One region of the Oceanobacillus sp. FSL K6-0118 genome, then DNA from elsewhere that is predicted to be linked to it. Evidence: predicted binding sites of a transcription regulator. Region 1 holds the regulator's gene; the other holds the start of a gene.
What was found. Region 1 encodes LexA, which represses DNA repair genes until DNA is damaged. Its sites were predicted from a motif close to CGAACATATGTTCG; they were not measured.
Positions count from the first base shown of each region.

Region 2: a site for LexA is predicted at 9,702-9,715, ahead of uvrB (excinuclease ABC subunit UvrB). Genes of this name have one in related genera too.

Region 1 covers NZ_JBBOVR010000001.1:1,998,723-2,015,665, forward strand. Annotated here, with positions in the region: gene miaB (tRNA (N6-isopentenyl adenosine(37)-C2)-methylthiotransferase MiaB) at 1-1,471, shown strand, start outside; gene MHI02_RS10310 (RicAFT regulatory complex protein RicA family protein) at 1,473-1,901, shown strand; partial or broken gene MHI02_RS10315 (DUF3189 family protein) at 2,064-2,569, shown strand; gene cotE (outer spore coat protein CotE) at 2,861-3,433, shown strand; gene mutS (DNA mismatch repair protein MutS) at 3,601-6,186, shown strand; gene mutL (DNA mismatch repair endonuclease MutL) at 6,324-8,186, shown strand; gene MHI02_RS10335 (Dps family protein) at 8,243-8,704, shown strand; gene miaA (tRNA (adenosine(37)-N6)-dimethylallyltransferase MiaA) at 8,732-9,667, shown strand; gene hfq (RNA chaperone Hfq) at 9,707-9,931, shown strand; gene spoVK (stage V sporulation protein K) at 10,054-10,980, shown strand; gene hflX (GTPase HflX) at 11,097-12,323, shown strand; gene MHI02_RS10360 (methionine gamma-lyase family protein) at 12,364-13,608, shown strand; gene MHI02_RS10365 (MerR family transcriptional regulator) at 13,715-14,089, shown strand; gene glnA (type I glutamate--ammonia ligase) at 14,161-15,495, shown strand; gene lexA (transcriptional repressor LexA) at 15,536-16,159, opposite strand; gene MHI02_RS10380 (YneB family resolvase-like protein) at 16,434-16,943, shown strand, end outside.
Region 2 covers NZ_JBBOVR010000001.1:2,840,417-2,857,359, reverse strand. Annotated here, with positions in the region: gene secA (preprotein translocase subunit SecA) at 1-1,114, shown strand, start outside; one part of gene prfB (peptide chain release factor 2) at 1,183-1,254, shown strand; one part of gene prfB (peptide chain release factor 2) at 1,256-2,284, shown strand; gene cccB (cytochrome c551) at 2,531-2,914, shown strand; gene ftsE (cell division ATP-binding protein FtsE) at 3,158-3,844, shown strand; gene ftsX (permease-like cell division protein FtsX) at 3,834-4,727, shown strand; gene MHI02_RS14555 (murein hydrolase activator EnvC family protein) at 4,861-6,291, shown strand; gene MHI02_RS14550 (S41 family peptidase) at 6,526-7,992, shown strand; gene MHI02_RS14545 (PDZ domain-containing protein) at 8,255-9,445, shown strand; gene uvrB (excinuclease ABC subunit UvrB) at 9,741-11,765, shown strand; gene uvrA (excinuclease ABC subunit UvrA) at 11,774-14,656, shown strand; gene MHI02_RS14530 (YojF family protein) at 14,803-15,156, shown strand; gene bshB2 (bacillithiol biosynthesis deacetylase BshB2) at 15,178-15,843, shown strand; gene hprK (HPr(Ser) kinase/phosphatase) at 16,076-16,943, shown strand, end outside.

The sequences.
Region 1 (16,943 bases):
GGAAATGATAGCGAAATACTTTCAAACAAGTTATCAACCTCCTGATATAAAAAAAGCTAGAAAACGGTTTAAAGAAGACGTTAAATTCCATTACGATTTCTCCATTCCAGAAGATATGAAAACAATTGGAAAAGGTAAAAAATTCCTCATTCGTACATATGGTTGTCAGATGAACGAGCATGATACCGAAGTAATGGCAGGTATTTTAAGTGAAATGGGATATGAGTCAACCTCAGAAACAAATGAAGCTGATATTATCCTATTAAATACATGTGCAATCCGTGAAAATGCTGAAAATAAAGTATTTGGAGAAATTGGACATTTAAAACCACTTAAATTGGAAAAACCAGATGTTATTCTAGGTGTATGCGGTTGTATGTCGCAAGAAGAGTCCGTTGTAAACCGTATCATGAAGAAACATCCTCATGTCGATTTAATCTTTGGAACACACAACATCCATCGCCTACCAGACTTAGTTAAAGGAGCAATGTTTGGCAAAGAGCAAGTTGTTGAAGTTTGGTCTAAAGAAGGCGATATTATTGAAAACCTTCCTAAAGTAAGAAAAGGTAAAATTAAAGCTTGGGTTAATATTATGTATGGTTGTGATAAATTCTGTACATACTGTATCGTCCCAATGACGCGTGGTAAAGAAAGAAGTCGCCGCCCGGAAGACATTATTCAGGAAGTTCGTCATTTAGTTGCGCAAGGGTATCAGGAAGTTACATTACTGGGTCAAAACGTAAATGCGTATGGAAAAGACTTCGAAGATATAGAGTATACATTTGGTGATTTAATGAATGACATTCATAAAATTGACATTCCACGGGTGCGTTTTACTACCTCCCACCCAAGAGATTTTGATGATCACTTAATTGAAGTGTTAGCTCAAGGTGGAAACCTTCTTGATCATATTCACCTTCCAGTCCAATCAGGAAGTAGTGAAGTATTGAAGAAAATGAACCGTAAATATACGCGTGAAGAATATTTGGAATTAGTACGTAAAATACGAAAAGCAATCCCTAATGTAACACTTACAACTGATATCATCGTTGGCTTCCCTAATGAAACAGATGAACAATTTGAGGAAACGATGTCGTTAGTGGAAGAAGTAGGTTTTGAGGCTGCTTATACATTTATTTATTCTCCACGTGAAGGGACACCAGCCGCACGTAAAAAAGATGATGTCCCAGAAGAAGTGAAGAAACAACGTCTATACCGTCTAAATGAATTGGTAAATAAACAAGCAGCAGAATCCATGAAGACGTATAAAGATAAAGTAGTTAAGGTTTTAGTAGAGGGTGAAAGTAAGAAAGATCCCGATGTATTAGCAGGATATACAGAAAAGAATAAGTTAGTAAACTTTAAAGGTCCGAAATCTTCAATTGGTAAAATAGTAGATGTTAAAATTACGGAAGCCAAAACGTGGTCGTTAGATGGTATAATGGTGGAAAATACAATTGAGGTGAACTAATGTGGCTACCTATACACGTAAAGATGTACTAGATGAAGCAAAAAGGCTAGCAGAAATGCTGTCAAGCACAGATGAAATAGAAAGATTTAAGCAAGTAGAAGCTAAATTAAACGAAAATCAAAAAGTACAGAAGCTCATTCAAAAAATAAAAACGTTACAAAAACAAGCAGTAAATTTCCAAGCATATGGAAAACATGAAGCGCTAAAAAAAGTAGACGAGGAAATCGAGCGTCTACAAAATGAAATTGATGAAATTCCTATTGTTCAGGAATTTAAAGAAACTCAAATTGTAGTAAATGACGTTTTACAACTTGTTTCAGGAACTATTGCAAGAGAAGTTACGAATCGAGTGATTGAATCAACTGGTGGGGATATATTATCTGGCGAGACAGGTTCGAAGGCGAAAAATAAAATAGGTTGTTCTCATTAAAATAAAAACCAAGCATAATATTCTTGCTTGGTTTTTATTTTTAAAAAATGATTTCGGGAATTAAACGGTATGACCGGATCATATTAAAATGTTAATTATAATATACATTAATCGGTTTAACCTAGGTAATCTTGGTCACAATAATAACGGAGGATGATTATTGTGATATTTATATACAATGACTACGGAGGAACACACACTACATCGCTCGCTGCAGCATACCATCTAAAAAAACTTCCAACAGATAGGAAACTAACAAAAGATGAAATCGTTCATGTAGATTATTTTAACAAATTAACAAAACATGATTTGGGTAAATTGATATTTCATGGGATTGATGAAGAAGGAAACAAAGTTTATACTTTAGGCAGGAAAAATAATAAGTATGTTGTTCCCGCGTTAAAGTCTTTTATTGAGTTGCTGCAAGAAAAATATGATTTTAATGAGAAAGTAATATTTTCAAACACTTCACCGACTGTACCACTTGTAATGTCAATTGGAGGCTTTTTTCTCGGGGGATAAACATGGAGTTTATCGGAAATCCATTACTTATATTAGGAGCCAAACAATGTTGTAATCGTATTAATAGTTTAGTTGAGCAAACCAAAAAAGAAAGTATTGCAAGAACTAGTAAATTAATCGTTTTAGATAATAAAGCGTTTAAATAAAGAATATAAAAAGCAATTGTTAAAATAGGCCCCTAGCCGTTTGTAGGGGCCTATTTTTTATCCCATCTAAACGGGCAGTAAGACTTCCACCTTATGCTTCTGGGAAAACAAAGAAGGATCAACTACCCGTAAAGGTCTGATAAGTGCAACTAACCATCAGTGGGGATAAAGGAAAACTCCACTGATGAAAGTCTTCTTTATAAATGATTTATTGCATTTAAACAATATCATGCACTTTAGGTATTTGTCTTGCATAAAATGACAATGAAAAAAGAGGAGGTAAAAGTAATTATGACTTTTCTTGATAAAGACTACAGACAGATTATCACGAAAGCAGTTATTGGAAAAGGACGTAAATTCACACAAGACTCTCACTCCATTACCCCATCACATAGACCATCAAGTATTTTAGGATGCTGGGTTATCAACCATTTATATAATGCAAAACAAAAATCAGAGGATACGGTTGAAATAACAGGAAGCTATGATATCAACGTTTGGTATTCGTATAATGATAATACGAAAACGGAGGTTGTAACGGAAAGGGTAACGTATACAGATATTATTCCACTTTCCATTAAAGATGAAAATATGCTAAGTGATGAGTGTGATGTTTTAGCTAAAGTGGTACAACAGCCTAACTGTTTAGAATGCAAAATTACAAACAAAGGTCACAAAATTGTTGTTGAGGTAGAGCGAGAGTTTGTTGTGCAGGTAATTGGTGAGACAAAATTATTTGTTAAAGTAGATCCTAAATGGAGCTATGACCATGATGATCATGATGACGATGATTCATGGGACTATAAAGTAACAGATGATGAATTAGAAAGTGTAAAACCCGACTTTTTAAATAAAAAGGATTAAGAGCAAAGGCGCCGAATCCGGACGCGACCATTCCTTAAAAGAAATTATTCAGCAAAAAATACGAGGGAATTTTTCCCTCGTATTTTTGTTTCATTTACCTTTGTCGAAATAACTCAAATTTATGCTATAATATTTGTAGTAAATATCGGTTTTTTTGGAGGATTTTTATGACTAAGCTGACACCAATGATGGAACAATATATGAAAATAAAAGCAGATTACAAGGATGCTTTTTTATTTTATAGACTTGGCGACTTTTATGAAATGTTTTATGATGATGCATTAAAAGCAGCAAGAGAATTAGAAATAACGTTAACGAAACGTAGTAATGGAAAAAACGAACCAATTCCAATGTGTGGCGTTCCTTATCATTCAGCTGAGGGATACATTAAGACATTGATTGATAAAGGGTATAAAGTAGCAATTTGTGAACAAGTAGAGGACCCTAAGACAGCCAAAGGAGTCGTTAAACGAGAAGTAGTTCAATTGATTACTCCGGGAACGGTTATGGAAAGTAATATGTTAAATGAAGGTGAAAATAACTATATTGCTAGTCTATCACATTTTGAAGATGGCTCGTTTGTTATTGTATATAATGACCTATCTACAGGAGAAAACCAGATTGCAGAGATTACACAAGGTTGGGATGCGGTCGTTCATGAATTATATAACCAACCGATAAGAGAGATTGTTGTGTCCTCCAATCTTCCTGAAAATCTACAAAAGCAATTACAGGATAAATTAAATGTAACATTGTCTTATCAAAATGAAGTTACTTTTAATGCGGAATATCGGGATTTAAGTGAAAATTTAAATGACAAAAAACTCATGAAAGCTTTTAGTCGATTATTGAATTATATCCAATATACACAAAAAAGATCTCTTGACCATTTAAAAAAAGCAGAAGTGATTCAACTAAACAATCATCTTTCTTTAGATATGTATTCGAAGAGAAATTTAGAATTAACAGAAACGATTATTAAAAAGGGCAAACACGGAAGTCTACTATGGGTGTTAGATCAAACTGTCACCGCTATGGGTTCTAGAACGTTAAAAAAATGGGTGGAAAGACCCTTATTAAATCAAAATCAGATTGAAAATAGATTAGACGTGGTGCAAAGTTTTTACAACGGTTTTATGGAAAGAGATTCCATACGGGAAATCTTGAAATCTGTCTATGACTTAGAGCGATTAGCAGGTAGAATTGCTTTTGGGAATGTAAATGCTAGAGACTTAATACAATTGAAACAATCATTGGAGAAAATACCAGAATTAAAATTAGTTTTAAATCAATTTCATCAAGAGCAAATTAAAAATCTAGCTAATCAATTAATTTACCCTGAGTACATAGTAGACTTGTTGGAGAAAGGTATAATTGATGAGCCCCCAATATCAATTAAAGAGGGTTCTATTATAAAAGATGGATATAACCAAACACTTGATTCTTATAGAGATGCTTCCAAAAATGGTAAGAAATGGATAGCGGAATTGGAACAAAAAGAAAAACAAGAAACGAATATCAAATCATTAAAAATAGGATTTAATAAAGTATTCGGCTATTATATTGAGGTAACGAAAGCAAACTTGCATTTACTACCTGAGGGAAGATATGAACGTAAACAAACCTTAACCAATGCAGAAAGATTCATTACCCCAGAATTAAAAGAAAAAGAAGAATTAATTTTAGAAGCAGAAGAAAAAAGTGTCGATTTAGAATATCAATTATTTGTAGAAATAAGAGAGAAGATAAAAGAGCATATTCCTGAATTGCAACATATTGCAGAGGTGGTAAGTCAAATTGATGTACTACAAGCTTTTGCTACGGTGAGTGAAAAGAATAATTATAAACGACCAACTTTTGATGAAAACGAGCTTTCTATCCAGAACGGACGACATCCAGTTGTTGAGCAAGTCATGAAAGAAGGAAATTATGTTCCAAATGATATTCAATTGGATGAAGAAAAAAATATGTTATTAATTACGGGACCAAATATGTCTGGTAAAAGCACGTACATGCGTCAGCTAGCTTTAACAGTGATTATGGCTCAAATAGGTTGTTTTATTCCAGCGGACGAAGCAAAACTGCTTATTTTTGATCAAATATTTACTCGAATAGGTGCTGCGGATGATTTAGTATCTGGGCAAAGTACATTTATGGTAGAAATGCTTGAGACTAACCACGCGATAAGTAACGCAACTGAGAAAAGTTTAATCTTGCTAGATGAAATAGGGCGTGGGACTAGCACGTATGATGGTATGGCTTTAGCGCAAGCGATTGTGGAATATATTCATAATCATATCCATGCTAAAACAATGTTTTCTACCCATTACCATGAATTAACTAGTTTAGAAAAGACATTACCTAGATTAAAAAATATTCATGTTCGAGCTGAAGAATACGAAGGTAATGTTATATTTTTACACCAGATCAACGAAGGTGCTGCGGATAAAAGTTACGGAATCCATGTTGCTAAGCTAGCTAACTTACCAGAGGACTTAATAGAAAGAGCGAATGTTATTTTACAAGATTTAGAGGCTGGGAATAAATCACAACCAACATTGGAAAACGAACAACAAGGTCAACTTTCCTTTTTTGAAGAAGATGAATCAGAACCAAACGCAAAGAAAGAAAATAATTCTACATTAGAGAGCAAGATTATTAATGCTTTAAAAGAAATTAATTTATTTGATTTAACACCTATGGATGCGATGAATGAACTATATAAGCTTCAGAAAGAAGTAAAAAAACTGTAGAGAAATAATAGTGGTTCTTGCACGCCCGGAAAAGCGGTTTTCTTTTTCAAGAGCGGTGAGTCTTGCCAGTTAGAAACGTCGAATGTTATTTTTACCTGATTTTTTGAACCAACCTTATTAGAAAGGATTTTGCCTTAATGAAGATCGTACAAATGTCTGATGCATTAGCAAACAAAATAGCAGCTGGGGAAGTAGTAGAAAGACCAGCATCTGTCGTAAAGGAATTAGTAGAGAATAGCATTGATGCAAACAGTACATGGATTAAAGTCGATATTAAGGAAGCAGGACTAGAAGAAATTAAGGTTACCGATAATGGGGATGGAATGTCAGAGGAAGACAGTGAACGTGCATTCCTACCTCATGCAACAAGTAAAATACAGAATGAAAGTGATCTATTCCATGTAAAAACACTAGGATTTCGCGGAGAAGCACTAGCTAGTATCGCATCCGTTAGTAAGTTAATTGTAAAAAGTTCTGAAGGGGATAAAGCGGGCATTCAATTAATACTAGAAGGCGGAAAAATTATAGATAAAAAGAAAAGTGATGCAAGAAGAGGTACGGAAATTACTGTAAATGATTTATTTTTTAATACACCCGCACGGTTAAAATATATGAAAAGCCTTCATACAGAATTAGGTCATATTACGGATTTGTTAAATCGATTAGCTCTTTCACATCCAAACATACGATTTGAAGCAACACATAATGGGAAAGGGCTTTTTAAGACTGCTGGTACAGGTGATCTACTTCAAGTTATTTCACAAGTGTACGGTATGAATGTAGCGAAGAACATGTTGATGGTTAAAGAGGAAAATTTAGATTTTCATATCGAAGGCTTTATTGCTAAACCGGAAATTACTAGGGCATCAAGGAATTATATATCAACCATTATTAATGGGAGGTATATTAAAAGCATTCCATTGAATCAAGCAATTATTCGTGGTTATCATACATTACTTCCAATTGGCAGATCGCCGATAGTGGTACTATCTATTAATATGGATCCTATTTTAGTTGATGTAAATGTACATCCTACGAAACTTGAGGTACGCTTTAGTAAAGATAAGGAACTCTATACACAAATTGAGGAGCTTATCCGTCATAAATTTAGAGAACTTACGCTAATTCCGGAAATGACAGAAACCAGTAAGCCGAAACCAAAAGAAAAAAGCTATCAACATTCCATGGATTTTAATAGTTCATCTTCCGTGATAGAATACAATGATAGTGTCAGGGAAACTATCGGTAATTGGTCGAAACCCGCCGACGTGGAAGAGGACGCTTTGGAGGATAATCTCACCCCAACTAATTCATCTAGTCCAAAGGAAGAGATTTTTACAAGCTATGAAGTAAATAAAGATGAAATAAAAGATGAATATAGAAATGAAGAACTTTCATTTAAAAATGTCTCCAAACAAAGAGTCCCAATGATGTATCCTATTGGTCAGTTACAAGGAACATACATTTTAGCGCAAAATGAAAATGGTCTATATATGATTGATCAACATGCGGCGCAAGAAAGAATCAAATATGAATTTTTTAGAGATAAACTAGGTAAGCCTGCAAATGAATTACAAGAATTATTACTTCCGATGACATTTGAATTTTCAAAGCAGGAATCACTTTTTATCGAACAATACAAAGAAGAGATGGAAAAAGTCGGGATATTTTTTGAAGCTTTCGGCAATCAAACATATATTATCCGATCCCACCCCAATTGGTTTCCAAATGGATTTGAAGAAGAAGTCATTCGTGAAATGGTAGAACAAATTATGAATGAAGAAAAAATCAATGTAGAATCTATTAGAGAAGATGCGGCGATCTTAATGTCATGTAAAAGGTCAATAAAGGCAAATCATTATTTAAATCAAGATGAGATGTTTCGTTTATTGGAAGATTTAAGAAATACGACAGACCCTTTTACTTGTCCACATGGTAGACCGATTATTGTTCACTTTTCTACTTATGAGTTAGAGAAGATGTTTAAGCGAGTTATGTGAAAATGTATAAATTTCCCACTCTATTGGCAATAATAAAACCAAAAGGGGTGTGGAATTTGGAAAATAAAAATCAAGAATTAATTAATTTCCTTAATCAAGAGCTATCCAATTACTTTGTATTATATGTAAAGCTTCACCGATATCATTGGTTTATACAAGGGAGACATTTCTTTACACTTCATGAGAAATTTGAAGAAATGTATGAAATGGTAGCAAGTGACCTTGATGAAATAGCGGAACGAATCCTAGCAATAGATGGGAAACCACTAGCAACCATGTCCAAGTATTTAAAAGAAGCTACATTGACAGAGGCAAATGCAGATGATAAGGAAAATGAAATAATCAATCAATTAATTCGAGATTATCAACAAATTATTGGTGAAATTAAAGAGAGTGGCTTATCATTAGCTGAAGAACAGCAGGATGAACCGACTGCCGATTTATTAATCACTATTCAAGGAAAGTTAGAAAAATATGTTTGGATGTTAAATAGTTACCGGGCATATGATTATAAATGAATAAATAATAAAAATAGGGGAAGACTCATGAAAAATACCGTAATTTCTATTATGGGACCAACCGCTGTCGGAAAAACCAGTTTAAGTATTGAGGTTGCTAAGCGGTTTAACGGAGAAATAATAAGTGGAGACTCCATGCAAGTTTATAAAGAGATGAATATTGGGACGGCTAAGATAAAGAAAACAGAAATGGAAAATATTCCTCATCATATGATTGATATAAGAGAGCCTGATGAGGAATTTTCTGTTGCTGATTTTAAACAACATGTACAATATTATATTGAAGAAATATCGAATCGTAATAAATTACCAATACTCGTTGGCGGTAGTGGCTTATACATTCAAGCCGCCTTATATAATTACCATTTTTCCAATCAAAAAAGAGATGAAGTTCTTACACAAAAGTTAGAAAAAAGAATAGAAGAAGAAGGACCAATACCTGTATATAATTATTTAAAAGAAATTGATCCTGTCCAGGCCGAAAAAATTCATCCAAATAATTATAGACGTGTTATTCGTGCTTTGGAAATCTATGAAACAACTGGAAAAACGATGACAGAGTATCAAAAAGAACAAACGCTTGAATCACCATATCATTTGATTCTTATTGGTTTAGAAATGGATAGACCCGAATTATACGAACGAATTAATCATCGAGTTGACAAAATGCTAGAAGAAGGTTTAATTCAAGAAGTGAAGTTATTGATAGATAAAGGTTATGAAAATTGTCAATCAATGAATGCGATTGGATATAAAGAATTGGTTCCATATGTTCGAGGAGAAATTTCATTAAATGAAGCAGTTGAAACGCTTAAAAGGAATTCGAGAAGGTATGCTAAAAGGCAGTATACATGGTTTAAAAATAAAATGAACATAAACTGGTATGATATGTCAGACTTAAATAATAAAGAAAAGTTTCATATAATTTTAGATGATATAGCAGGAATTTTGCATAAAAGGTAGAACTTATTAATGTATAGATAGAATAGAGGAGGAAGCACGATGGCACAATCTGTTAACATTCAGGATCAATTTCTAAATCAATTAAGAAAAAATCATATTTCAGTAACAGTTATTCTAACAAACGGTTTCCAATTAAGGGGTATTGTAAAAGCATTTGATAATTTTACAGTACTGGTAGAATCAGAGGGTAAACAACAATTAATTTTTAAACATGCAATCTCAACTTTTGCACCAGTTAAAAACGTTTCACTTGATAAAGAATAATATCCAAACGGGCAAAAATAATTGCCCGTTTTTAATTTGCGATTAAAGATTCTGATATACTGGGCGTTTGTCACAATTTCTTAAGAAGTGAGTATACTAAAAGTGACAAAAGGGGTGATCGTGTGGAGTCGCAAATAAATCGTCATAAAAATGGTCAAATAAATATAGTTTTACATGAAAATAAAAGGTTAAAGGCCGAGTATGGAACAAATATCAGACATAAGCAAAATAACCCATTTAAAAATATAGATAGTGAATTCCAGGCATTTATTGGAATGGATAAACTGAAATCCACAGTGAAAGAAATTTATGCTACATTAGTAATTAACGAAAAGCGAAATGAATTAGGTTTAAAAAATTCAAAACAAGTTCTTCATATGCTTTTTAAAGGAAATCCTGGTACTGGAAAAACGACAGTTGCCAGGAAATTGGCTAAGCTTTACTATGATATGAATTTACTTTCTAAAGGCCACTTTATCGAAGCAGAACGTGCGGATTTAGTTGGAGAATATATAGGCCAAACCGCACAAAAAACACGTGCCATTATTCAAAAGGCAATGGGTGGAGTGTTATTTATTGATGAAGCTTATTCACTTGCCCGGGGTGGTGAAAAGGATTTTGGGAAAGAAGCGATTGATACGCTTGTAAAACATATGGAAGATCACCAAAACGATTTTGTACTTATTTTAGCTGGCTATCCACAAGAGATGGACAGATTTTTGCGATTAAATCCCGGATTAAAATCTAGGTTTCCATTTATTTTAGATTTTGCTGACTACGATGTTAATGAATTGATGGATATTGCTAAACAAATGGCTGCAGAAAGAGAGTATAAATTAACAAAAGAGGCGGAATGGGAACTACGTAATTATTTATATAAAAAGATACAAGAAAAATCACGAAATTTTGCTAACGCTAGATTTATAAGGAATGTGATTGAACATTCTATTCGAATGCACGCAATGAGATTATTGGAGCAAGAACGTTTTACAGCCGATGATTTAGTTTATATCACTGCAAAAGATATGCAACTGAATGAGAAATCCTAAAAAATATAACCTCAGTATGAACTGGGGTTATTTTTGTATTATTATCGTATCTATGATGTAATAATAAGTTAAGGTTAACCTAAGTATAATTCGCTTATAAGAAAGAGGTTTAATGAATGCCAGAAGAAAAAATTTTAATTATTGCGGTCAAAAAGCCGACACAAAAGGATGAGCAATTTCAATCTTCATTGGAGGAATTAATTTCCTTGGGAAGAACAGCAGGCGGAAACGTTGTAGAAACTATTACGCAAAATAGAAATAGAATCCATCCTGCAACATATATTGGCGAAGGGAAAATGGAGGAAATAAAACAAGAAGTAGAAAAATTGGACATTGATTTAGTTATTTCCAACGATGAACTTTCTCCTGGTCAATTACGAAATTTATCTAATTTTTTAGGTGTGCGAATCATTGATCGAAGTCAGTTAATTTTAGATATTTTTGCAAGGCGTGCGAAAACGAAAGAAGGTAAATTACAAGTAGAGTTAGCACAATTAGAATATATGTTGCCGAGATTAGCGGGACATGGTGTGGAAATGTCACGTCTAGGTGCCGGAATTGGTACGAGAGGTCCAGGAGAAACCAAACTAGAAACAGACCGACGCCATATTAGAAATAGAATCGTGGATATAAAAAGGAAATTAAAAATTGTCGTTCGTCAACGTGAACAATATAGAAAAAGAAGAAAAACGAATGAAGCTTTTCAAATAGCAATTGTAGGATATACGAATGCAGGAAAATCTACTATTTTCAATCGCTTAACCAAAAGTGATTCGCTTGAAGAGGACAAACTGTTTGCTACGTTAGATCCTTTGACAAGAAAAATTAATTTTCCATCAGGTTTTGAGGCTTTAGTAACGGATACCGTTGGGTTTCTTCAAGATCTACCCACTGCATTAATTGCTGCTTTTCGTTCGACGTTGGAAGAGGTTAAAGAAGCGGACTTTTTAATTCATGTGGTGGACGCTTCACAGGAAAATCAGGAAGAACAACAGAGAACGGTGATGAAATTATTAGAGGAATTAGACTCCCATACGATTCCAATGCTCACTGTTTATAACAAAAAGGATTTATTAGAAACTGAATTTTTCCCAATTCATCACCCTAACATCTTAATTAGTGCTTATAATCATGAGGAACTTAATCAAATGTTAGTGCGAATTGAGAAAATATTAATGGAACAATGGAAAAGTTATAGTATTCAAATTAATGATGGAAATATGTTAGCTAAACTAGAACGTGATACAATAATAACGGCTAAACAGTTTGATGAACAATCCAATAAATTTAATGTTAGTGGATATATTCGGGCCAATCATCCATTAAATCATGTAATGGATTAAAATAAAATATTGGCAAGTTTTAGGTAAGGAGAATGGAGAAATGTTAGAAACACTAGTGAAACAAGCAGAGAAAGATTGTGAAGGTATTCATAAAAATATTCAGGAAATAGTGGAAGTGAATCAAAAAAGGGTGTTAGACGCTTTTGTAAAACATCGAATAAGTGATAGCCATTTCCAGTCAACAAGTGGTTACGGATACGATGATATGGGTAGAGAAGGATTAGAAGCGGTTTATGCTGAAGTATTTGGTGGAGAAGATGCACTCGTTAGACCGCAAATTGTTTCGGGTACACATGCTATAACTACGGCACTTTTTGGTCTATTACGCCCCGGAGATGAGCTTATCTATATTACTGGAAAGCCTTACGATACATTGGAAGAGGTAATCGGTATTAGGGGAGAGAATTCGGGTTCTTTAAAAGATTTTCATATCGACTATAATCAAGTATCCCTTACAAGAGAAGGAGGGATTGATTATGTTGGAGTAGAAAAAGCTATATCTGAAAAGACAAAAGTAATCGGTATACAGCGTTCAAAAGGATACGATGATAGACCGTCTTTCACGATTGCGGAAATTGAAGAGATGGTTCAGTTTGTCAAAGAAATTAATCCAAACTTAATTGTATTTGTAGACAATTGTTACGGGGAATTTGTGGAAGAAAAAGAACCCCTTCATGTTGGTGTAGATATTATGGCTGGTTCTTTAATCAAGAATCCAGGTGGCGGAATTGTCAGAGCGGGCGGGTACATAGTTGGAAAGCAAGAATTGGTTGAAAGCTGTGCGAATCGTTTAACGGCCCCAGGTCTTGGTAAAGAAACAGGTGCAACATTTAATATGCTACAGGAAATGTTTCAAGGATTCTTTCTGGCCCCTCATATCGTGGGAGAATCACTAAAAGGCGCTGTATTCACGTCAAGATTTTTAGAATTAGCAGGCCTTCAAACAGCACCTAATTATTTAGAAAAAAGAACGGATCTCATTCAGTCGGTAACATTTGAAGATGCGCAGCAAATGATCTCTTTTTGCCAAGCTATTCAGCGGAATTCACCAGTTAATTCTTATGTTACTCCATATCCAAGTGAAATGCCGGGATACGATGATGAGGTTATTATGGCAGCTGGTACTTTTATACAAGGGGCTAGTATTGAACTTTCTGCAGATGGACCAATAAGACCCCCTTATACAGCTTTTGTGCAAGGAGGTCTAACATATACTCACGTGAAAATTGCGATCATTGAATCTGTAAAAAGTTTAGTGAAAGCAGGGCATTTAATCGTAAAATAAACTTCATGTAAGGAAACCTAACATTCGATTGACACTAAACCTTACATCGTTTATACTTTAGTGAGTATTGGGGGTTATTTTATTGAATGATAAAGAGCGTCGTTCAATGCCTTTGTTTTCAATTGGTATCGTTATGAAATTAACGGAATTAACCGCTAGACAAATACGATATTATGAGGAGCATGGATTAGTTTTTCCAGAGAGAACAAAAGGGAACCAACGATTATTTTCTTTCAATGATGTGGATAGACTATTAGAAATTAAAGATCTTCTTGATAAGGGATTAAATTTAGCGGGGATTAAGCTAATGGTTGAAGAATCATCAAAAGAAGAGAAAGAAAAGAATGTAAAATCAAAGGATAACGATTTAAGTTTGAAAGAGTTACGAAAGATCTTAAGGAATGAATTGAAACACCCAGATAGACTCGGGCAAGTAAATTTAAGGCAAGGAGAGCTTTCAAGATTTTTTTCTAATCGTTAATGGTAAGTTTGTTTGAATTTTATTTGGCTAGTTATTATTTAATCTATTAACATGATGTAGGAGGACAACAGATGCCAAAATATACAAGAGAAGATGTAGTGAGACAAATTAAAGAAAATAATGTGAAGTTCATACGTTTACAATTCACAGATATGCTTGGAATAATTAAAAATGTGGAAATACCTTTAAGTCAATTAGAAAAAGCGCTAGATAATAAAATGATGTTTGATGGTTCATCTATTGAAGGCTTTGTACGTATTGAAGAATCGGATATGTATTTATACCCTGATTTAGATTCGTTTGTAGTTTTTCCGTGGACTTCTGAAAAAGGTAAAGTAGCACGTTTTATTTGTGATATTTACAAACCAGATGGAACACCATTTGAAGGGGATCCAAGATACAACCTTAAGCGCAATCTTAAGAAAATGGAAGAACTTGGTTTTGATGCTTTTAATATCGGTGCAGAGCCAGAATTTTTCCTATTCAAATTAGATGAAAAAGGGAATCCATCACTAGAATTAAATGACCAAGCAGGTTACTTTGATTTGGCTCCCACGGACTTAGGGGAAAACTGTCGCCGTGACATCGTTCTTGAATTAGAAGAAATGGGATTTGAAATTGAGGCTTCTCACCATGAGGGTGCACCAGGACAACATGAAATTGATTTTAAATATTCTGATGCTGTGAAACATGCGGATGATATACAAACTTTTAAATTAGTAGTTAAAACAATTGCTAGAAAACATAATTTGCATGCAACATTTATGCCTAAACCACTTTTCGGAGTAAATGGATCTGGAATGCACATTAATATGTCTTTATTTAAAAAAGGTGAAAATGTTTTTTATGACACAAAAGGGGATTTGGAGTTGAGTGAAACAGCATACCATTTCATGGCGGGTATTATTCAACATGCTACAGCCTTTACTGCGATTACAAACCCAACGATCAATTCCTATAAACGTTTGGTTCCTGGTTATGAGGCGCCATCTTATGTGGCATGGTCTGCATCAAATAGAAGCCCGTTATTACGTGTTCCGAATTCAAGAGGATTAAGTACGCGTCTTGAAGTCCGCAGTGTAGATCCTTCTGCAAATCCATATATGGCATTGTCCGTATTATTAGCTGCTGGACTATCAGGTATTGAAAATAAATTAACTCCTCCTACAGCAGTTGATAGAAATATTTATGTTATGTCGAAAGAAGAACGTGAAGAAGAAGGAATACTAGACTTACCAGTAACACTAAAAGGTGCATTAGATCTCTTGCAAAAAGATGAAGTAATTGTCGAGTCTCTAGGTGATCATTTATTTGAACACTTTGTTGAAGCGAAAGAGATTGAATGGGATATGTTCAGACTCCAAGTTCATCCTTGGGAAAGAGAACAGTATATGACTATATACTAATAGATAAAAAAAGAGAATCCGCGGATTCTCTTTTTTTGTCTTAATGTACATGTCGATACAGGCCGATAACCTTACCCAGTATACTTACATTTTTGTATAGTAGAGGTTCCATTGTTGCATTTTCTGGTTGTAAACGAATGTGATCTTTTTCTCTAAAAAATCGTTTTACGGTTGCTTCATTTTCCTCCGTCATTGCGACGACAATATCGCCATTATTAGCATTATTTTGTTGTTTAACAATAACCATATCCTTGTCTAAAATACCAGCCTCTATCATACTTTCTCCATCAATAATAAGGACAAATAAATTATCATCAGGACTTGCTGTTGAAGCTGGAATTGGAATATATTCTTCTATATTTTCAATTGCTGTAATTGGTACACCCGCTGTGACTTTCCCTATGACGGGTGCATAACGAGCTTCATCTTTTGGAATATTACTATCTTCTGATTGAGCTAAAATTTCAATTGCCCTAGGTTTAGTAGGATCTCTTCTAATATAACCCTTGCTTTCTAATCTTTCTAAATGGCCATGAACGGTAGAACTTGACGCAAGCCCTACCGCTAAAGCTATTTCCCGAACGGAAGGTGGATAACCTTTTTTAGTTACTTCATCTTTTATAAAATCAAGAATCATTTGTTGTCTATTAGAAAGTTTTGTCATCTATTACTCACCTCGCACATAATATTTTAATAATGATAGTTTACCATTATTAACTAATTTAAGCAAACACTCGTTCGAACAAATAGTTGACAAGACCGTATGTTCGTGTGATAATAGATCTAACAAACGAACAAAGGTTCTGTTATTAGGTAGGAGGACAATTTATGTTTGGGAAGATAACGAAAACGGATCTTTTTTATTTAATTTCATTTGGTTTAACGTTAGGATTTATATATATTTCTATTATAATTAGTGTATAGGTAGGTAGTGGTCAATGAAAGCTATTATATATTGTCGTGTTAGTACAGATAAAATGACACAAGAAACGTCGCTAAGTCGTCAAAAAGATGAATTACTTAAATTAGCAGGTAGATATCAAATGGAAGTTATCGATTGTATAGAGGAAAAGGCTAGTGGATATGAAATAAACAGAGATGGAATTTTTGCGATGTTAGAATTTTTTTCTGAAGAGAAAGCAGATTGTTTATTGATACAGGATGAGACTAGACTAGGAAGAGGAAATACGAAGATTGCATTATTCCATCAACTACATAAGTTAAAAATACCTATTTACACTGCCATTCATGACGGAGAATTAGAATTGTCAGAATCGGATTCTATGGTTTTACAAATAGTGGGTATTGTAGAGGAGTATCAAAGAAAGATTCATAATGCTAAGATAAAAAGAGGAATGAAAAGGGCAATCGAAAAAGGGTACAATCCCTCTAAAAATCTATCAAATCAACATAAAGCAATTGGTAGAGAAAGATTAGAGTTTCCGATT
Region 2 (16,943 bases), 840 kb from region 1:
GGAAATCATTGAGCATGCTGGTCAAAAAGGAGCAGTTACTATTGCAACAAATATGGCTGGTCGTGGTACGGATATTAAACTAGGTGAAGGTGTCTTGGAATTAGGCGGTCTTGCTGTTATTGGTACAGAACGTCATGAATCTCGCCGAATTGATAACCAGTTACGTGGTCGTTCTGGACGTCAAGGTGATCCTGGGGTGACTCAATTTTATCTTTCTATGGAAGATGAATTAATGCGACGTTTCGGTTCGGACAATTTGAAGAGCATGATGGAACGTTTAGGAATGGACGACTCTCAACCAATCGAAAGTAAAATGGTATCACGTGCTGTGGAATCTGCACAAAAACGAGTGGAAGGTAATAACTTTGATGCCCGTAAACAAGTTCTTTCTTATGATGACGTATTAAGGGAACAACGTGAAATTATCTATAAACAACGTTTTGAGATAATTGATACAACAGAGAATATGCGTGAAATTATTGAGAATATGATGAAATCTACCATTGACCGTATTGTATCTACGCATACTCAAGATAATGATGAAGATAATTGGGACTTACAAGCGATTGTCGATTATGCTCATGGTAACTTAATGGATCCAGAAGATGTTTCTATTAATGACCTAAAAGGAAAAGAAAGTGACGAAATCTCAGAAATTTTATTAGAAAAAGCGAAAGAAAAATACAATCAAAAATCTGAAGAGTTACCACCAGATCAATTCCAAGAGTTCCAAAAAGTGATTGTATTACGTACAGTTGATACAAAATGGATGGATCATATTGACCAAATGGATCAACTTCGTCAAGGTATCCATTTACGAGCTTACGGACAAAACGATCCTTTACGTGAGTATCAACTCGAAGGATTCCATATGTTTGAAGATATGGTAGCAAGTATTGAAGAGGAAGCTGTCAAATATATTCTAAAAGCTCAAATACGTGAAAACCTCCAACGTGAAGAGGTAGTAAAAAATACCCAAGCTGTTTCAGGTGGAAGCGAAGAAAAGAAAAAAGTAAGAAAACCATACGTGAAAAAGGTTAATGTTGGTCGTAATGACCCTTGTCCTTGTGGAAGTGGTAAGAAGTATAAAAACTGCCACGGTAAAAATGAATAATTGTAGAAAGCACTCCTTTTCCATTAAAGGAGTGCTTTCCTACTTAAATTTAACAAGAGGTGAATGAGATGGAATTAATTGAAATTAGACATGAATTAGACAAAATAGCTTCAAGAATTGAAGATTTTAGGGGGTCTCTTTGACTTAGATTGGAAAAGGGAAAGAGTTAAAGAGTTGGAACAAATGATGACAGAACCGAATTTCTGGGATGATCAAAACGCTGCGCAAAAGGTGATAAATGAATCCAATAACTTGAAAAACTACATTAGCAGTTTTGAGGAAATAGAAGAACGATATGAGGATATGGAAGTATCGTACGAGTTAGTTAAAGAAGAAAAAGATCAAGAACTTTTTGATGAACTAAATGAAGAAATGACAACTTTTTTAAATGATATTAATGACTTTGAATTACAGCTTTTACTTAATGAACCATATGATGCGAATAATGCCATCTTAGAACTCCATCCAGGTGCTGGTGGTACAGAATCACAAGACTGGGCTAGTATGCTTTTAAGAATGTATCAGCGTTGGGCAGAAGATAAAGGATATAAAGTGGAGACATTGGATTATTTACCGGGTGAAGAAGCTGGGGTTAAAAGTGTAACATTGCTCATTAAAGGACATAATGCCTATGGATATTTGAAAACAGAAAAAGGCGTACATCGTTTGGTACGTATTTCTCCATTTGATTCATCAGGAAGAAGACATACTTCATTCGTTTCTTGTGATGTGACTCCAGAAATGGATGATGATGTTGACATTGAAATTAAACCAGAAGAAATAAAAATTGACACGTATCGTGCAAGCGGTGCAGGTGGTCAGCATGTTAATACGACCGATTCAGCTGTTCGTATTACACACATTCCTACCAATACAATTGTTACGTGCCAAAATGAACGATCACAAATTAAAAACCGTGAAGCAGCGATGAAAATGTTAAAATCCAAGTTGTATCAATTAGAAATTGAAAAACAACAAGAAGAACTTGCGTCGATTCGTGGGGAACAAAAAGAAATCGGTTGGGGAAGCCAAATTCGCTCTTACGTATTCCACCCATATTCTATGGTAAAAGACCACAGAACCAATACAGAAATTGGAAACACTCAAGCAGTAATGGACGGGGAGATAGATCCATTTATTGATGCTTATTTAAGATTACAGATAAATTAATGGTGGATAAAAGTTAATTCAAAAGTCAAGGTATTGGCCGTTGAATTAGCTTTTTTCAGTAGGAGGATATCATTTTCCTCCCCTTCCATTATTTCATAAATTTGCCATAATTATCCAAAAGCCTTGGTGATGCTGGATTACAACAAAAATTCTAGAAAAGTATTATGGTTGAGTACTTTTAAAAAAAATGGATACGGGTATAATAATCAGTGAAGTACTTTATATTGATAGGAGGATGAAGACATGATGAAAAAATGGTTATTAGCCATTATTTTCGGTACAGTATTAACACTTGCAGCTTGTGGTGGAGCAGGCAATGATAACAATGACAACGAGCCACCTGCAAATGATAATGCTGCTGAAGAACAAGATAAAGGGGATACAAACGGAGCTGGCGAAGCAGTTGACACTGCGGCAGGTGAAGAAGTGTTTGCGAACAACTGTGCAATGTGTCATGGTGCTGATTTATCTGGTGGAGCTGGTCCAGATTTAACAAATGTTGGATCTAAATACTCTGCTGATGAAATTAAAGATATCGTTCAAAACGGTAAAGGACAAATGCAGCCACAGAAACAAGTTACAGGTGATGATTTAGATAACTTGGCAAATTGGTTAGCAGAAAAAAAATAAATTATCATAAAAAAGCTTGTCGTGTAGATAAGCTTTTTTCTTCTCTTTAAAAATCCTATCATAGAGACATAAACTGACAATTATTACCAACTACTTACAAATGAAATACAAATGTAATAATTTTATACCTAAACTTTTCGTCGAAAAATGATATAATGTAAAAGACTTGTTGAAAAAGAGTGTCTAATAAAAATATTTTTCGACATTATTTGAAAATCAAAAAATTATAAAGGTGATTTTAAAATGATCTTAATGAAAGATGTATATAAAACCTATGCAAATGGGGTAACAGCACTTAGTGGTGTAAATGTTAAAATAGATCAAGGTGAATTTGTATATGTTGTTGGCCCGAGTGGAGCTGGGAAGTCAACATTCGTTAAATTAATTTTTAGAGAAGAAAAACCATCGAGTGGCCAAATTTTTATAAATGATATTAATCTCTCGGAATTAAAGGAGAGGAAAATACCTTATTTACGAAGAAATATCGGCGTAGTATACCAAGACTTTAGACTTCTTCCAAAACTAACAGTCTATGAAAATATCGCTTTTGCCTTAGAGGTAATAGAAGAATCTCCACGTAATATTCGTAATCGTGTAATGGATGTTTTAGATGTTGTTGGACTAAAAAATAAAGCTAAATCGATACCAGATGAATTATCAGGTGGTGAACAACAACGTGTATCCATTGCTCGTGCCATTGTAAATCGTCCAAAGATTGTAATTGCTGATGAGCCTACAGGAAATTTAGATCCCGAAACGTCACTAGATATTTTGAAAACTTTCGAGTCCATTAACGAAGGTGGTACCACTGTGATTATGGCGACCCATAGTAAAGCAATTGTGAACCAATTTAAGAAGCGGGTTATTGCAATTGAGGATGGAATTATCGCTAGAGACGAACAACAAGGAGAATACGGATATGAAGTTTAGAACATTTTTAAGACATATACGAGTAGGGTGTAGCAACATCTTTCGTAATGGCTGGATGACGGTGGCTTCAGTAGGTGCCGTTACTACTACCCTTATTCTAGTTGCAGTATTTCTTGCGCTAATCTTGAACTTAAATGAAATGGCAAAGAACATTGAAGATGATGTTGAAATTCAAACGTTAATCGATCATACAGCGAATGAAAAAGATGTACAGAGTCTAGGAAAGCAAATTGAAGAAATTAACGGAGTGGATACGGTTTTCTTCTCTTCCAATGACGATGAGTTAAATAAACTCATTAAAGGTATGGGAGAAGAAGGAGAAGCATGGAAATTATTAGAACAGGACAATCCACTTAACCATGCCTTTATTGTTAGAGCAAAGAATCCACAAGATACGGAAAAGATTGCAGATCAAATTAAAGATTTGGACCATGTGGAGGAAGTTGTTTTTGGACAAGAAGTTGTGGAACAGTTATTCAAGTTTACTAAGTATGCAAGAACCATTGGAGTTGTACTCATTATTGCATTAGTGTTTACAGCTATATTCCTCATTTCTAATACGATTAAAATTACTATTATGGCACGTAGTAAAGAGATAGGAATTATGAAATTAGTAGGTGCAACGAATTGGTTTATTCGCTGGCCGTTTTTTATTGAGGGTATGCTTCATGGTGTGCTTGGTTCGATTATACCAATCGCACTCATCTTGGTGGGGTACCATTATGTAGAAGATGCAGTAGCAAATCAAGTGTCATTTAACTTTGTTGAGGTACTACCGTATAATCCATTTGCATGGCAACTTTCCTTACTAATTATAGCAATAGGTGCCATTATTGGTATTTGGGGAAGTGTTATGAGTATTCGCAAATACCTTAAGATTTGATAGACTTTAAGATCTCAAGCCAATCCCCTCTATTTAAATAGAGGGGAACATAAGGCTTAGTGCATTATACATAGATCATGTTTCATTAACAATTCCATATTAAGGTTAATTTTTATGGGGAAGGAAGATTGAAATGAAGAAGGCATTATCATGTGCGTTAATCGGAACCTTAGTAATATCATTAAGTCCGATTCAACAAGCATCGGCACAATCCATTGAAGATTTAAATAAGGAAATTGAGAATTTAGAGAAAGAACAAAATACTAAACAAAATGAAACGAACGAATTAGAGAAAAAACAAAACGAGATGGAAAACAAAATAAATGATAATAAAGCCGAGCAAAACAAGACGCAATCCGATATAAATAATATTGATCAGAAATTAACAGATACAAGAAATAAGATAGATGCCAAAGAGAAACAAATAGATGCAACGAATAAAGAAATTGAAGATTTAACAAATCGAATCGAAGAACTAAAGAAAGAAATTAAAGACTTAGAAGAAAGAATCGAAAAAAGAGATAAGTTACTAAAAGACAGATTACGTTCCATTCAACAAAATGGTGGAGAAATGCCATACATAGAAGTGATTTTTGGTTCACAAAGTTTCGGAGACTTTATTAGTAGATCAATTTCTGTTAATAAAATAATGGATTCTGATAAAGAAATAATGGATCAACAAAAGAAGGATAAAGCAACTTTAGAAGCTGCAAAAATAGAAGTGGAAGATAAAAAGGAAAAAATTGAAACTGAAAAGGCAAACTTAGAGGCCCAGAAGAAAGAATTAGAATCTTTAAAACAAGATTTAGATAAGCAAATAGCACAAAAAGAAAAGATTATGGAAAAATTGGAAGAGGAACATAATCATCTTGAGGAATATAAGATATCTATAGAAGATGAAAAACAAATTTTGGCAAATCAAGCTGCTGCTGCCGCTAAAGCGAAGGAAATAGCAGAAAGTGAAAAAGGTAAATTAGAACAAGCTGCTAGAGAGCAAGAAGAAAAGGCTAGAAAAGAAGCAGAGGCTGCTGCAGCCGCTAAGAAGCAAGCTAGTGAAAATAATAATACTTCATCATCTAGTTCAGATTCTAAATCAAGTTCTACATCCAGTCCATCACAGTCTACACCGGAAGTTACCACACAAAGTGGTGGTGGAAATGGAACGTTTTCTTGGCCAACATCAGGTACGATCAGTTCTACTTATGGTCATAGATGGGGTAAACTTCACAGAGGTATAGATTTTGCTGTGTCAGTAGGAACTCCAGTTAAAGCAGCTGCACCTGGTGTTGTTATTCAAACAAATACAGAGCATGGTCCTGGGATGAATGGATATGGAAATGTAATCCTAATTGCGCACTCTATTAATGGTGAAACTTATACAACGTTATATGCTCATTTAAGTTCTATGGCTGTATCATCTGGAGATGTTGTTAGTGCTGGACAGGTAATTGGTAATTCTGGTAATACTGGCCATTCAACTGGTCCACATTTACATTTTGAAATTCATAAAGGTGGATGGAATGGCGATGCTAACGCTAAGGATCCAATGAACTATCTACCTTAAATAAAAAAGAAGACATTGCTCATCACGAGCAGTGTCTTCTTTTTTATTTACTGATTTAAAGACCCAGTAGTGTATGCAATCGTTAATAAATGAAATTACTTTGTTATAGTTTTTCTAATAGTAAAATGCAATATAACGTGTTATGCTTTTTTTAGCAGATAAGAAGGGGTTTGAAAATGAAAAGCTGTTCGTTATACAATGGTTAAAAGTTAACTAAAATATTGAGGTGGAAAAATGAGACTTAAAAATTCGCATATTATCCTCATTTTAGTTGGGGCTTTACTTTTAGGTGGTTTTGGTTCTTACACTGGTGTGAAGTTGGCTCAAGCGAATGATGATGGTAAGGGGCAAACATCCATTACGGATTCTGTTCTTTTCGGTAAAAAAGGAGCTCAGTCCGATCAATTGCCTAAGGATATGGAAAAAGTAGCACAGGCTTTTGCGCTGATTCAAGATAATTATATTGAAGATATTGATGATAAGCAGTTAACCGAGGGAGCAATTGAGGGAATGCTTGCCACTTTAGAGGATCCACATAGCTCTTATTTAGATGTTGAAATGATGGATCAGTTCAATGAACAAATTGAATCATCCTTTGAAGGTATCGGTGCAGAAGTAAGTATGGTAAATGGTGTTGTTACGATTGTAGCGCCTATAAAGGATTCCCCAGCAGAAAAAGCGGGAATGCGACCGAATGATGAAGTGCTTTCCGTTGATGGGGAAAGCTTAGAAGGATTAAATCTAAATGAAGCTGTAGCTAAAATTCGCGGAGAAAAAGGATCAAAAGTAGTACTAGAAATAAGACGTGCTGGGGCTAAAGATCCTTTTGATTTGACGATAACTCGTGATGAAATCCCGGTTGAAACAGTATATAATAAAATAGAAACGGTCGATGGGAAGAAAACAGGTATAATCGAGATTACGAATTTTTCTGAGCATACATATACCGAATTTAAAGAACAATTGGATACGTTGGAAGATAAAGGGATAGAAGGTTTAATCATTGACGTTAGAGGTAATCCTGGAGGACTCCTAAATGTAATTGAGGAAATATTATCCTTATTCGTACCGAAAGATATCCCATATATTCAGATTGAGGATGCAAATGGTAATAAAGAGCCATATTACTCTAATCTTGATGAGAAAAAATCTTATCCAATTAGTGTCTTAATTGATGAAGGTAGTGCGTCTGCTTCGGAAATATTGGCCGTAGCGATGAAGGAATTAGGTTATGATATAGTTGGTCATACTAGTTATGGTAAAGGAACGGTTCAACAAGCTATTCCTCTTGGAGATGGAAGTTCTTTAAAACTTACTACAAACAAATGGCTGTCTCCAAAAGGTAAATGGATCAATGAAGTTGGGGTAGAACCAACTATCGATGTAAGTCAACCTGATTATTATTATACGAATCCAATTTCACTTGAAAAACCTTTACAATACGATCAAACCAATGAAGCAATTGGAAATATGCAAACAATGTTGAGTGGGTTAGGTTATGATACAAGTCGTACAGATGGTTACTTCAATAAGGAAACGGAAAAAGCAGTGAAACAGTTCCAAGCAGACAATAAATTGGATGCAACAGGAAAGGTCGATGAGAATACTGCAGGTCTTATTGAAGCTAAAGTAATAGAACATATTCGAAATGGTGAAGATGATCAACAATTGAAAAAGGCATTAGAAGAAATATATAAATAATGTTAGAAAATAAAATCCGTGGGAAACCACGGATTTTATTTCATTTTTTTGTTATACTTCAATTAGAGTATGATGCAGAAAATACATTTATTTATCCTACCTCAAGATTTTGGGGAAACAAAGAAGTAGGTGGGAGATCAACTGTCCGTAATGGTCCGATAAGTGCGACTAACCATTAGTGGGGATGAAGGAAACCCTCCACGGATGGAAGTCTCCTTAATCGAATATATTTTTAAATGCATCTTGTTGGAAGGTGATGAACTTGATAGAAGATTGGTTCATGGAAGTGTTAAAAGGAATTGGAAGGTTCTTCTTAAATCCTCTTGTATATTGGTCTATTTTATTAGTTGTTTTTTCTGGCTATAAACGCATTAAAGATGAACGCCTTGATTTCGGTTCTAAAGTTTTTGATATTTTTTCTGAATGGAAAGGCACGCACTTGATTGCAATTGTTTCTGGTATAATCATTTCGGTTATTACTTTAGGGACAGGTATGGTTATTAACTATGAGACTATCATTTTACTATGTATATTAACTATTCTATTAAGTATAACAATGCGCTTTACGCTGCTTTCACCGATATACACGATAGGTATTACTTACTTATTGTTTTTATTTTTGCCATTCGTATCGAAAGACTTAGAGTTATTCGGTATGTCCTTTACAATGGAAACAAACTTTACCGTATTATCTATTTTATTAGGTTTATTTTTAATTGTAGAGGCGATTTTAATTAAAAGCATAAAACGAAATCGAACTTTTCCAAGCCTATCATTAAGTAGACGAGGAATTTGGGTAGGTCAGCACCGATTAAAAAGAATGGCTGTCATTCCATTTTTTATGCTAATTCCTACTGGCAATATTGTTCCTATTGAGCCTTACTGGCCAGTTGTTTCTTTAGGTGATCAAAGTTTTGGCATCGTACTTATTCCTTTTATTATTGGGTTTGACTATATTGCAAAAGGCCACATGCCAAAACAAGCCGCGGAGAAACTTTCGAAATATATTATGTTACTAGGATTTGGGATTGTTGCCATTGCAGTAGGTGGAATCTTCATACATTGGTTGTCCTTTGTTGCATTAATTGTAGCCATTTTAGGAAAAGAATATATTCATTATCGTTATAGATACGGCGATAAAGTAAGATTACCTTATTTCCATCCAGAAAATGCTGGGCTTAAAATTGTAAGTGTTATTCCTGGTACTCCCGCTGAACGAAGTGGAGTTCTAGTCGGAGAAATCATCGCAAAGGTAAACGGAATTAAGGTAAATAATGTTCATCAATTTTATCTAGCCTTACAAAATAGTGGAGCCTACTTTAAATTAGATGTTTTAGATGATAACAAAGAAGTAAGGTTTGTACAGGGCGCCTATTATGAAGGGGAACATCATGAATTGGGATTATTATTTTCTGAGAAACCTCACAAAGAAAAGATGAAAAAGGTAAATTAATGAATAGCTTAAGAGCCTGCTAAAGCTCTTCATGCTATTAGACTTCTATCGTGGATAGGGGTCTTTTTTTGATACATGGGGCTCGTTGGCTAAAATGTTAATTTATCTCATTTAAGTAAGACCCTCACCACAAGCTTCAGGGAAACAAAGAAGGGAGAGGCAGATCCAAATTCCCGTAAAGTACCTCTGCCCTCATTGTCTCCTTATTTTCCCTGCAAATTATGGATAAAATAGTAAAGCGTTAATACTTATGAATCGAATATTTGTTCGTGCTATGTTAAAATATGAAGCAGATATGATAGAATATAGGGAAAGAAGAACGGAGGCGGACATTTTGGATAATAATAAGTTTGAATTAGTATCTAAGTATAAACCAGCAGGGGACCAACCAAATGCAATTAAAGAAATAACGGAAAAAGTGTTGGCTGGTCAACTACACCAAACTTTATTAGGTGCAACAGGTACTGGTAAAACATTTACGATGTCCAATGTAATTAAAGAAATTAATCGTCCAACATTAGTGATAGCTCACAATAAAACACTTGCAGGGCAATTATATAGTGAATTTAAGGAGTTTTTCCCCAATAATGCAGTGGAGTATTTTGTTAGCTATTATGATTATTATCAACCTGAGGCATATGTCCCTTCTACAGATACATTTATTGAAAAAGATGCAAGTATTAATGATGAAATAGATAAATTACGGCACTCTGCCACATCTTCTCTTTTTGAAAGAAATGATGTATTAATAGTAGCAAGTGTGTCTTGTATATATGGTTTAGGTTCACCAGAAGAATATCGTAGTCAAGTACTTTCCCTTCGTATGGGGATGGAAAAAGATCGTGATCAATTGCTCCGAGAATTAGTGGATATTCAATACGCTAGAAATGATATTGAGTTCGGGCGCGGAACATTTCGAGTTCGGGGGGATTCGGTTGAAATTATTCCCGCATCTAGAGAGGAACATTGTATTCGTGTTGAGTTCTTTGGGGATGAAATAGACCGAATTAGAGAAGTTGATGCTTTAACAGGAGAAATAGTTGGTGACAGAGAACATATTGCTATTTTCCCTGCTTCCCACTTCGTTACGAGAGAAGAAAAAATGAAATTGGCTATAGCTAATATCGAAAAAGAGTTAGAAGAAAGATTGAAAGAATTACGGGATGACAACAAACTATTAGAAGCACAGAGGCTAGAACAACGAACCCATTATGATTTAGAAATGATGCGGGAAATGGGTTTTTGTTCAGGGATTGAAAACTATTCTAGACATTTGACTTTAAGAGAAGCAGGTGCGACACCATATACGTTGCTCGATTATTTTCCAGAGGATTTCCTAGTTGTTATTGATGAATCCCATGTTACGTTGCCGCAAATAAGGGGAATGTATAATGGGGACCAAGCTAGAAAACAAGTACTTGTGGATCACGGTTTTCGTTTACCATCTGCTTTGGATAACCGTCCTTTAAAATTCGAGGAATTTGAAGAGAAAACACATCAACTTGTCTATGTTTCTGCAACACCTGGGCCATATGAGTTAGAACATTCTCCAGAAATGACGGAGCAAATAATTCGCCCGACCGGATTACTAGATCCGAAAATAGAAGTACGTCCAATTGAAGGACAAATTGATAATTTAATTAAAGAAATAAATCAACGAATCGATAAAAATGAACGTGTCCTTGTAACAACTTTAACGAAAAAGATGTCTGAGGATTTAACCGATTATTTGAAAGAAATCGGGATGAAGGTTGCCTACTTACATTCAGAAATTAAGACATTAGAGCGAATTGAGATCATACGTGATTTACGAATAGGAAAATATGATGTACTTATTGGAATTAACTTACTTCGTGAAGGACTTGATATTCCAGAAGTTTCGTTAGTTGCTATCTTAGATGCGGATAAAGAAGGATTCCTTCGTTCTGAACGATCTTTAATCCAAACAATTGGTCGGGCGGCACGTAATGCAAATGGAGAAGTTATTATGTATGCAGATAAAATAACGGATTCGATGCAGAAAGCAATTGATGAAACAGGAAGACGTCGGGAAAAACAGATGGCATATAATGAGGAACATAACATCGTACCAAAAACGATTAAGAAAGAAGTACGTGATGTGATCCGTGCAACAATGGCTGCAGAGGATACTGAAAAATATGATAGTAAGTCTAAAGCAATAGAGAAGTTACCGAAGAAGGAAAAGGAAAAAGTGCTTGAACAAATGGAAAAGGAAATGAAAGAGGCAGCAAAAGCGCTTGATTTCGAAAAAGCTGCTGAACTCCGTGATATTATTTTTGAACTGAAAGCGGGAGCGTGATTTCAAATATGTCTACGAATAAAACGATACAAATAAAGGGAGCAAGGGCCAATAATTTAAAAAACATTGATATTAATATCCCGAAAAATCAACTTGTAGTGGTTACAGGATTATCTGGTTCGGGAAAGTCTTCGCTCGCTTTCGATACAATCTATGCAGAAGGTCAACGTCGATATGTTGAATCCCTATCTGCCTATGCAAGACAGTTTTTAGGTCAAATGGAAAAACCAGATGTCGATTCGATCGAAGGCTTATCCCCAGCAATTGCAATAGATCAAAAAACTACAAGTCGTAATCCAAGGTCAACGGTTGGAACAGTTACAGAGATTTATGACTATTTACGTCTTTTATTTGCTAGAGTGGGGCACCCAACATGCCCAAAGCACGGAATCGAAATAGCATCACAAACTGTTCAACAAATGGTTGATCGAATCATAGAGTATCCAGAGCGAACCAAAATGCAGATACTTGCTCCAGTTATTTCTGGAAAAAAAGGTGAACATAAAAAAGTTCTAGAGAAGTTGAAAAAAGAAGGCTATGTCCGAATTCGTGTAGACAAAGAAATGCGTGAAGTAACAGAAGACATAGCACTGGAAAAAAACAAAAAGCATTCGATTGAAGTGGTTATTGATCGTGTAGTTGTAAAACCGGGTATAGAAGGAAGATTGAGTGATTCCATTGAAACAGCATTGAAATTGGGTGAAGGAAAAATCATTGTCGATGTGATTGGAGAAGAAGAATTAACTTTTAGTGAAAATCATGCCTGCCCTATTTGTGGTTTTTCCATTGGAGAATTAGAACCACGTTTATTTTCATTCAATAGCCCTTTTGGTGCGTGTGCTGCTTGTGATGGACTTGGTACAAAACTAGAAGTAGACATCGATTTAGTAATCCCTGATTGGAATAAAACACTAAATGAAAATGCGATTGTTGCTTGGGAACCTATTAGTTCACAATACTATCCACAATTACTAAAAAGTGTTTGCAAGCATTATAACATTGACATGGATACCCCAGTGAAAGATTTGCCAAAGGAACAAATGGATAAAGTCTTATATGGAAGTGGAAATGAAAAAATTCATTTCTACTATGAAGGTGAATTTGGAAACATTAGGGATACCGATATTTACTTTGAAGGTGTTATGAACAACATTGCGAGACGTTACAAAGAAACAAGCTCTGACTTTACAAGGGATACACTACAGAAATATATGACGGAAAAAAAATGTCCTAAATGTAAAGGACACCGATTGAAACAAGAAGCATTAGCGGTATTAATTAATGGGTTACATATTAGCAATATAACCGATTATTCTATCATGGAAGCAATGGAATTCTTTAAGAAAGTAGATTTCACGGAGAAAGAAAAACAAATTGCAAAAATGATTTTAAAAGAAATTAATAATCGTTTATCGTTCCTTGTCAATGTAGGATTGGATTATTTAACAATGTCTCGTGCTGCAGGTACTTTATCTGGTGGAGAAGCACAACGTATTCGATTAGCTACTCAAATTGGATCCGCATTAACCGGAGTGTTATATGTGCTAGACGAACCATCTATTGGATTACATCAAAGAGACAACGACCGTCTTATAAGTACGTTAAAACAGATGCGTGATTTAGATAATACGTTAATCGTAGTGGAGCATGATGAAGATACCATGCTTGCTGCGGATTGGTTAATCGATATAGGCCCTGGAGCTGGGGAATATGGTGGTCAAGTCATAGCAAGTGATACACCGGAAAACGTAATGAAACACGAAATTTCACTTACTGGTAAATATTTATCAGGAGAAAAGTTTATCCCACTTCCTGCGAGCAGGAGAAAAGGAGATAAACGAAAACTTGAAGTTATTGGTGCGTCAGAGAATAATTTGAAAAATGTATCTGTAAAAATACCGATCGGATTAATGACCGTAGTTACTGGAGTTTCAGGTTCAGGTAAGAGTACATTAGTAAATGAAATTATTTATAAATCGCTAGCGAAGGAATTGAACAGAGCCAATATAAAAGCCGGGGAACATAAGGAAATCAAGGGATTAGATAATCTTGATAAAGTGATTAATATTGACCAGTCACCGATAGGAAGAACACCACGTTCCAACCCAGCAACATATACGGGGGTTTTTGACGATATTCGTGATGTGTATGCACAAACGAATGAAGCAAAAGTAAGAGGTTATAAAAAAGGCCGATTCAGTTTTAATGTTAAAGGTGGGCGTTGTGAAGCTTGTCGAGGAGACGGAATTATTAAAATTGAGATGCACTTCTTACCAGATGTTTACGTTCCTTGTGAGGTTTGTCATGGAAAACGATACAATCGTGAAACATTAGAAGTACAATATAAAGGAAAAAGTATTTCAGACGTTTTGGATATGCGAATTGAAGAAGCATTAGAATTTTTTGCTCCTATCCCTAAAATCAAACGAAAACTCCAAACATTAGTTGATGTTGGATTGGGGTATGTTCAATTAGGACAACCTGCAACTACGTTATCTGGCGGAGAAGCCCAACGTGTGAAGTTAGCGAGTGAGCTCCATAAACGATCAACAGGTAAAACTTTCTATATTTTAGATGAACCTACAACAGGTTTACATGTTGATGATATTAAGCGACTTCTATCTGTTTTACAACGTATCGTAGAAAACGGGGATTCCATCTTAATTATTGAACACAATCTAGATGTTATTAAATGTGCCGATCATATTATTGACTTAGGCCCTGAAGGTGGAGATCGTGGTGGGCAAATTATTGCAACTGGAACACCAGAGGAAATTGCGGAGGCATCTGATATTTCCTATACTGGTCAGTACCTTAAAACAGTACTAGAAAGAGACCAAAAACGTATGGAAGAACTAATTACCGAAAAAGAGAAAATTAGTACGAAATAAAAGTGGAAACACCAAGCAGCCCGAATATATTATCCTTAAGAACGAGGAGTGTATTTCGGGCTACAATCTATTTTAAACAAACCAAATTTTTGACTGTATTTTGTTCTTCCGTTACAGTTAATAGAGGAAGAATTGGAGGAACAAAAATGAAACCAATTGAATTGGAAAAAGTTCAAAAAATAATAGATGGATTTAAAAATAAAGAAGTATATGTCCATTTGGAAACAACAAATGGTGCATACGCGAGCCATATTAATAAAAAAGCATATAATGTTGGTGCATATATACGAAATGCGAAAGTTTCCTTTAACCAAGCGAAAATTGTAGGAGATGGAAAGTCATATCGTGTCGGTCTTAAAATGGAAATGGGATGGATTTATGCGGAAGGTCTAACGGATTGGACCATTCATGAAGATTCTAAACTATTAATGGCCGGTCATGATAGAGAAGGACGTTTAATGGTTTCCCTACAGATAAGTGAAACACCATTTAGCTATTAAGTGAAGGAAGGAACGTTAACTATGGAAAAACACGTTGTTGTTATTTACCCACATCCAGATGATGAATCATTTGGAGCTGCGGGGACCATTGCAAAATTTCGGGAAGAAGGTGTGCCTGTTACGTACTTATGTGGAACACTTGGAGAAATGGGAAGAAATATGGGATCTCCTATATTTGCAAACCGCGAGACATTACCTGAAATTAGAAAAAAAGAACTAATAGATGCATGTGAAGTTCTGGATATGAATTTAGAAATGTTAGGTTACCGCGATAAAACAATTGAATTCGAAGACCGAAACCAAATTGCATTAGATTTAAAGTCATATTTAGATAAAATTAAGCCTAGTCTAGTTATCACGCATTATCCAGACTATGCAGTTCACCCGGATCATAATGCATTAGGTGCAGCTGCCATTGAAGCTGTTCGCCTAATGAATCCTGAAGATCGACCAACCGTTTGGGCTCAAGCTATATCCAATGATTATGAAGAGGTACTAGGAAAGCCTGAAATCGAAAATGATATAACGGCTATTTTTGATAAGAAAATCGATGCAATATTCGCACATGCTTCTCAAGCACAAGGTGTTTTAGGGCAACGAAGAGACGAAGCAAGTGCCAATATTGATTTGAAAGAAATTGCAAAACAGAACATGGGAATAGAAAGATTTTATATATGGAAGTTTTAAGAATAAAGGAACCTACTTATGTTAGGTTTCTTTTTTTAGCAAGAAGTTATAATGAACTTCTTGTCCTGGGATCCAATTAACCGTCCCACCGTAAAGATTTGTAAAGCGCAACTAAGGTAATCGCCTAGCCCAATCGCGTGTGCTAGTTTTAATCAAAAAAATCTAGTAGGTGTATTGCCTATATTTTTTTATGCTATAATATTAGCAGTTATTATTGAAGGAGGCTACCTGAATGGGTGCAATAGTACGCACAAAAGATCTACTGGATAATTTTAATCTAACTCTAGTTGCAGGGAAAGATGGTATACATAGAGAAATTATTACAAGCGATATATCTCGTCCAGGAATCGAAATGACTGGCTATTTTAAATATTATCCTAAAGAGCGTTTACAGCTTATTGGAAAGACAGAAATGACATATTTTCTTGAATTGTCACCTGAACAAAGAAAAGACCGAGCAGAAAAATTATGTACAGACATTACACCATGTATTGTCATTTCCCGTGGTATGAAAGTTCCAGAGGAGTTAATCAAAGCTGCAGATCATGCTGGAGTACCTATTTTACTTTCTCCTAGAAAAACGACTAGGGTCACTAGTCGGTTAACAAACTATTTGGAAGCAAAATTTGCACCATTTACAGCCGTACACGGTGTTTTAGTTGATATTTATGGGGTAGGTGTACTCATTACTGGACAAAGCGGTGTTGGAAAAAGTGAAACTGCACTTGAATTGGTTAAGAGGGGGCACCGTTTAGTTGCAGATGATAGTGTGGAAATTAGACAGGAAGATTATGACACCTTAGTTGGAACTTCTCCACCATTAATTGAACATATGCTTGAAATACGTGGATTGGGAATTATAAATGTCATGACCTTATTTGGAGCTGGGGCAGTCCGTAATTATAAAAAGATTGCTTTAGCCGTCAATTTGGAAATTTGGGATGAAAAGAAACAGTACGACAGACTCGGTTTAGATGAGGATAAAATGAGAATTATGGACGTAGATTTACCTAAGGTAACGATACCAGTACGTCCAGGCCGAAATCTTGCTGTAATTATCGAAGTCGCAGCAATGAATTTCCGATTGAAAAATATGGGTG